Linked DNA regions of Luteibacter rhizovicinus DSM 16549. The protein of the gene in region 2 interacts with the protein of the main gene of each other region in a pairwise test. Links are inferred from orthologs where the notes say so. Each region holds a gene or a part of one and is shown on either strand. Other genes may lie near its edges.

The links.
Region 1: the proteins of BJI69_RS14915 (region 2) and aceE interact in binary tests that used the Escherichia coli proteins (3 or more experiments, as listed by UniProt). The link is inferred for Luteibacter rhizovicinus DSM 16549 from one-to-one orthologs.

Annotation. Positions count from the first base shown.
Region 1 is NZ_CP017480.1:1,070,625-1,074,167, forward strand. The notes cover bases 160-3,384. They hold aceE (pyruvate dehydrogenase (acetyl-transferring), homodimeric type), read right to left. Parts: upstream 3,054-3,384; coding sequence 360-3,053; downstream 160-359. Other genes in these bases: BJI69_RS05035 (DUF4377 domain-containing protein), read right to left, coding at 160-171; BJI69_RS05045 (NADP-dependent malic enzyme), read right to left, coding at 3,307-3,384. Outside these bases: more of BJI69_RS05035, read right to left, coding at 1-159; more of BJI69_RS05045, read right to left, coding at 3,385-3,543. UniProt on the Escherichia coli protein: Component of the pyruvate dehydrogenase (PDH) complex, that catalyzes the overall conversion of pyruvate to acetyl-CoA and CO(2).
Region 2 is NZ_CP017480.1:3,249,395-3,252,711, forward strand. The notes cover bases 145-3,143. They hold BJI69_RS14915 (ATP-binding cassette domain-containing protein), read left to right. Parts: upstream 145-736; coding sequence 737-2,551; downstream 2,552-3,143. Other genes in these bases: BJI69_RS14910 (HlyD family secretion protein), read left to right, coding at 145-740; BJI69_RS14920 (ABC transporter permease), read left to right, coding at 2,548-3,143. In the rest of the region: more of BJI69_RS14910, read left to right, coding at 1-144; more of BJI69_RS14920, read left to right, coding at 3,144-3,317. UniProt on the Escherichia coli protein: Part of the ABC transporter complex YbhFSR that could be involved in efflux of cefoperazone. Probably responsible for energy coupling to the transport system.

The DNA.
Region 1 (3,543 bases), 2.2 Mb from region 2 along the record:
ATCCTTCGGCGTTTCGCGGTACTGCAGGCACTCGGTCTTCATGACGCCGTTCGTGCAAGGCACCTTGGCGCCGGCGATATACAGCAGTCGCGAGCGGGAGCCGTGGTCGGAAGGCGTGGTCGCGCAGGCGGCGAGGGAGAGGATGGAGGCAGCGAGAAGAGCGAGGCGCATGGCAGGAATCCCGGGTCGTATGCCTTGGAGAAATACCAGCTTCGGGGTGGCAATGCCATGGACGGGATGTGACGTTGGGGGGGGGCAGGTATTGGCTAGCACCCTTTTCGCCGATGAATCGGCTCCTACAAGGGCACCGCTCAACAAAAAAGGGGCCGGATTGCTCCGGCCCCTTCGTTTGCTCGCTATCAGGCGTACAGCGGGTTCGGCTTGTCGACGTCCAGCTTGTATTCCTTGATGGCGCGGCTCACGTCCTTCGCGTTGACCTTGCCGTCCTTCGCGAGGGCGGCCAGGGCGGCGTGGGCGATCCAGTAGCGATCGACCTCGAAGTGGCTGCGCAGGTTCGCACGCGAGTCGCTGCGACCGTAGCCGTCCGTGCCCAGCACCGTGTAGCGCATGCCATCGGGCATGAACGCACGGACCTGGTCGGCGAACTCACGAACGTAGTCGGTCGCGGCGATCGCCGGGCCCTGACGCTCACCGAGCAGGCCGGTGATGTACGGCACGCGCTGCGTGGCTTCCGGGTGCAGGCGGTTCCAGCGCTCGGCGTCGAAGCCTTCGCGGCGGACTTCCGAGAAGCTCGGCACCGACCAGATATCCGACGACACGCCGAAATCCTTCTCCAGCAGCTCGGCCGCGGCGATGACTTCGCGCAGGATCGTGCCCGAACCAAGCAGCTGCACGCGCGTCTCGTTCTTCTTCGCCTTGCCACCGTCCTTGAACAGGTACATGCCCTTGACGATGCCTTCCTCGCTGCCCTTCGGCAGGTCGGGGTGGGCATAGTTCTCGTTCATCACGGTGATGTAGTAGTACACATCCTCCTGCTCCTGCATCATCCGGCGCGTGCCGTCCTGCAGGATGACCGCCAGCTCATACGAGAAGGTCGGATCGTAGGAGATGACGTTCGGGATCGCGCCGGAGAGCAGGTGCGAATGGCCGTCTTCGTGCTGCAGGCCTTCACCGTTGAGCGTGGTGCGGCCGGCGGTGCCACCGATGAGGAAGCCGCGCGCGCGCATGTCGCCCGCTGCCCAGCAGAGGTCGCCGATGCGCTGGAAACCGAACATCGAGTAGTAGATGAAGAACGGCAGCATCGCGACATTGCTGATGCTGTAGCTCGTCGCCGCCGCCAGCCAGGCGCTCATGCCGCCGGCCTCGCTGATACCTTCCTGGAGGACCTGGCCCTTCTGGTCTTCGCGGTAGTACAGCAGCTGGTCGGCATCCTGCGGACGGTACTTCTGACCGAACGGCGCATAGATGCCGATCTGGCGGAACATGCCTTCCATGCCGAAGGTGCGGGCTTCGTCGGCGACGATCGGCACCACGCGCGGGCCGAGCTCCTTGTCACGCAGCATGAGGTTCATGCCGCGGACGAGGGCCATCGTCGTCGAGATCTCGCGCTCGCCCGTGCCCTTGGTGATCTGCTCGAAGGCTTCGAGCGTGGGCGCGGTGAACGACTGATCCGACTTGCGACGACGCTGCGGCAGCGAACCGCCGAGTGCACGACGGCGCTCGAGCATGTACTGCACTTCTTCCGAGTCCTTGCCCGGATGGTAGTACGGCACTTCCTCGAGCTTGTCGTCGGGGATGGGGATGTTGAAGCGGTCGCGGAAGGCGCGGATCGCGTCCGTGTCCATCTTCTTCTGGTTGTGCGCCGGGTTCTGCGACTCGCCGGCCGCGCCCATGCCATAGCCCTTCACCGTCTTGGCGAGGACTACGGTCGGCATGCCCTTGGTGTTCACGGCCGCGTGGTAGGCCGCATAGACCTTGTGCGGATCGTGACCGCCGCGGTTGAGGCGCCAGATGTCGTCGTCGGACATGTTGGCGACCAGCGCTGCGGTTTCCGGGTACTTGCCGAAGAACTTCTCGCGCGTGTATGCGCCGCCGAAGGCCTTGCAGGCCTGGTACTCGCCGTCGACCGTTTCCATCATCAGCTGGCGCAGCTTGCCCGTGGTGTCGCGGGCGAGGAGCGGATCCCAGTAGCTGCCCCAGGCGACCTTGATCGCGTTCCAGCCAGCACCACGGAAGACGCCTTCCAGTTCCTGGATGATCTTGCCGTTGCCGCGGACCGGGCCGTCGAGGCGCTGCAGGTTGCAGTTGATGACGAAGATGAGGTTGTCGAGGCCTTCGCGGCCGGCGAGCGAGATCGCACCCAGCGACTCCGGCTCGTCCGACTCGCCGTCGCCCATGAAGCACCAGATCTTGCGATCGGACTTCGGAATGAGGCCGCGGTGCTCGAGGTACTTCCAGAACTGCGCCTGGTAGATCGCCTGGATCGGGCCCAGGCCCATCGACACGGTCGGTACCTGCCAGTAGTCCGGCATCAGGTACGGATGCGGGTACGAGGAGAGACCCTTGCCCTTGCCTTCCACTTCCATGCGGAAGAGGTCGAGCTGTTCTTCGGTGATGCGGCCTTCGAGGAACGAACGCGCGTAGACGCCCGGCGCGGAATGGCCCTGGTGGAACACCAGGTCGCCCGGATGCTCGGCGCTCGGAGCGCGCCAGAAGTGGTTGAAGCCGACGTCATACAGCGTCGCCGAGGAGGCGAAGCTGGAGATGTGGCCGCCGAGGTCGCCTGGCTTACGGTTGGCGCGCACGACGGTGGCCAGTGCATTCCAGCGGATCAGCGAGCGGATGCGCCACTCGATCGCGGCGTTACCCGGGCTGCGCGCTTCCATGTGCGGCGGGATGGTGTTGACGTACTCGGTCGTCGGGTCGAACGGCAGGTAGCCGCCCGAGCGACGGGTGGAGTCGACCATCCGCTCGAGCAGAAAGTGCGCGCGCTCGGTGCCATCGTGATTGATGACGGCGTTGAGCGACTCGACCCATTCACGGGTTTCGGTGGGGTCGAGGTCCTGGTTCAGGATATCGTCGATCTGGTCCATGGATGCTCCGCTCGCGCCTAGCGCGCGCTTCATGAGGTCTGGGAAGCCCGCTGGGGTGGCGGGAAAACCTTTCCATGATACCGCGAAGTTTTCACATACGCGGCGGTATGGGGGTTTATCTCGTTCTAAATTGTTTTGTAGCGGGGGTTTCGTACCTGGCCCGGCTGACGCCGGGATCGCCGCTGAAGCGGCTCCCACATGGCGTTTGTGTGGGAGCCAATTTATCGGCGAAGCGGCGCAAAGCGCCGCCCGATCAATCGTTTACGACCGTACGGGGCTTACCTGCCCGGATCTGTGCCTCGACGCAGGCCACCGCGGTCATGTTGACGACCCGACGCACCGTCGCCTGCGGCGTCAGAATGTGGGCCGGCTTGGCCACGCCCATCAGGATGGGGCCGATGACCACGCCGTCGCACAGCACGCGGATCATGTTGTAGGCCGTGTTGGCGGCATCCAGGTTGGGGAAGACGAAGACATTGGCCTTACCTTC
Region 2 (3,317 bases):
TGGCCGTGCAGGACGAGGTGCTGCGGCGGCTGGAGGCGGGCAACCGTCCGCAGGAGATTGCCCAGGCCGATGCCAATGTGCGCGCGGCCGTCGCCGATGCACGCAAGGCACACCAGACACTCGATCGCCTGCGGGCGATCAGCCAGGGCACGGGCGGTCGCGCGGTGAGCCGCGAAGAGCTGGACGATGCCGTGGCCGCCGCCGCCTCGGCCGATGCGAAGCTCGATGCCGAACGCAAGGCACAGGATCTCTCAGTAGCCGGCCCCCGCAAGGAAGACATCGACGAGGCACGCGCCCAGCGCGATGCCGCCCTTGCCGACAGTGCCGTGACGAAACAACAGCTCGCCGACGCCGAACTGAAGGCGCCCTCCGATGCCGTGGTGAGGAGCCGGTTGCTCGAACCCGGCGACATGGCCTCGCCGCAACGACCGGCCTACGCACTCGCCCTCGTGCATCCGAAGTGGGTACGTGCGTATGTGTCGGAGGCTAACCTCAGCCGGATCAAGCCGGGGCAGGCGGCTCGCGTGACGACGGATAGCGCGCCCGATCAGCCGATCGACGGCCGCATCGGTTACATCTCGTCGGTCGCCGAATTCACGCCGAAGAACGTCGAGACCAACGAGCTGCGCACCAGCCTCGTCTACGAGGTGCGGATCAACGTGACCGATCCGGACGACCGCCTGCGCATGGGCATGCCGGCGACCGTGGAACTGCCGGGCACCGTCGCGGCACAGCCATGACTACGCCGGTGGCCTTGGTGGCGCAGGGCGTCAGCAAACGCTTCATCGTCAAGAAGGCCGGGCGCACCGTGGTCGCGCTGGACGACGTCTCGATCGAGGTGAAGGGCGCGGCGTTGACCGCGCTGGTCGGCCCCGATGGCGCCGGTAAGACGACCCTGCTGCGACTGGCCGCTGGCTTGATGGTCGCCGACGCGGGGACGATGACGGTACTCGGCATCGACGCGGCCACGGACCCGCAGGCGATCCAGAACCGGATCAGCTACATGCCGCAACGCTTCGGTCTCTATGACGACCTGAGCGTGCAGGAGAACCTCGATCTCTACGCCGACCTTCACGGGGTTCCCGCGGACGTGCGCGGCAAGCGCTATCAGCGCCTGATGGAGATGACCGACCTGGGGCGCTTTACCGATCGTCCCGCAGGCAAGCTATCCGGCGGCATGAAGCAGAAGTTGGGCCTGGCCTGCACCCTGGTGCGTTCTCCCGAACTGCTCCTACTCGACGAACCGACGGTGGGTGTCGATCCGCTGTCGCGTCGCGAGTTGTGGCAAATCCTCGAGCAGCTCGTCGGCGAAGAAAACCTCAGTGTGCTGGTCAGCACCTCGTACATGGACGAGGCCGCGCGTTGCGCGCACGTCGCCGTGTTGCATGACGGCAAGGTGCTGGCGCAGGGCACGCCGGCGTCGATACGCGATACCGCCGAAGGACTCTGTTTCGCCGTCACGCCACCGACGGACCAGGCGCCGCGGCATCTTCAGGCGCGTCTCCTTGACGACGACCAGACCATCGGTGCCGTACCACGCGGCGGCAAGGTTCACTTCGTGCGTACCCGGCTCGCGGTGGAACAGGGCGATCCCGGTCTCGCGCCGCTACTGGGCGACGTGGAAGCCATGTCGGTTCAGCCGACGCTCGAAGATGGATTCATGCTTGCGCTGCGGTCGAAGGTGCAGCGCGATCTTTCGTCGGCCGCCTCGGTCGGAACGTCGACAACGGCAACGACCTCGGCGTCGCATGCCGGGTCCACTGCGGCGAAGGCTGGCGAAACCGTGATCGAAGTGAAGGACCTCGTACGCACCTTCGGCGATTTCACCGCGGTGGATCGGACGAGTTTCTCGGTCAGCCAGGGCGAGATCTTCGGTCTGCTCGGGCCGAACGGCGCGGGTAAGACGACCACCTTTCGCATGCTTTGCGGTCTGTTACCGGCCAGCGGCGGGACGTTGCGCGTCGCCGGTTACGACCTGCGCAAGGCCCGGGCGCAGGCGCGCCAGCAGATCGGTTATGTGTCGCAGAAGTTCGCCCTCTACGGCAACCTGACCGTGGACGAGAACCTGACGTTCTTCGGTGGCGCTTATGGCCTCTCGGGCAAACGCCTGCGTGAGCGCATGGACGCCGTGAAGTCGCAGTTCGAACTCGATGACGCCGGCCACGCGCAGGCGGGGCTGCTGCCCGGCGGTTTCAAGCAGCGCCTGGCCATGGCCACGGGCCTGTTGCACGAGCCGGACATCCTCTTTCTCGATGAACCCACCAGCGGTGCCGACCCGCTCGCGCGCCGTGAATTCTGGCGACGGATCACAGCCCTCGCTGAAGCCGGCACCACCGTCGTCATCACCACCCACTTCATGGAGGAAGCCGAGTACTGCGACCGCGTGGTGATCCAGGATGCCGGCAAGGTACTGGCCCTGGGTACGCCAGCGGCGATCCGCCGCCAGGCGGGCGAGACCGATGCGCAGCCCTTCGACATGGAACAGGCGTTCATCGGCATCGTCGAACAGAATCGCAAGGCGACGCGCGATGGCTCGCGGGAGGCGGCATGAACGGCGGCTTCTGGCGGCGCCTGCTGGCGCTCACACGCAAGGAAGTGAAGCAGCTGCTGCGCGATCGCAGCAACCTCATGATGGGCATCGCACTGCCGCTGGTGCTGATCCTGATCTTCGGCTACGGGCTTTCGTTCGATGTGAAGAACGCGCCGGTGGCCGTGGTGATGGAAGACCACTCGCCGACGGCCAACGACATGATCGCCGGATTACGCCTGTCACCCTACCTGGCACCGACGGTGGTCGACAGCATGCACGACGCCGAGAACCTCATGCTGGCGCGCAAGGTCGACGCCATCCTGCGCCTTCCGTCTGATTTTTCACGACGCCTGGGCCTGGGCGATGCGCACGTACAGCTGATCCTGCACGGGGCCGATGCCAACACCTCGCGCACCATCCAGGGTTATGTGCAGAGCGCGCTGGCGCAGTCGACGGTGGTCCAGGCCGATCGGTCCGGCGACACGCCCTCGCCGGCGGTGGGCAGCGTGCACCTCGAGCAGCGCCTGTGGTTCAACGAGGCGAACACAAGTACCTGGTTCCTCGTGCCGGGACTCATCGTTCTCATCACCACCCTGGTCGGCGCATTCCTGACGGCCCTGGTGATGGCGCGTGAATGGGAGCGGGGCACCCTCGAGGCGCTGTTCGTGACACCCGTGCGGCCGCTCGAGATCCTGCTTGCCAAGATCATTCCGTACTTCGGTGTCGGCATGATCGGTTTGCTGATGTGCCTGGTCGCGGCGCGCTTTCTGTTCGACGTGCCGATCTA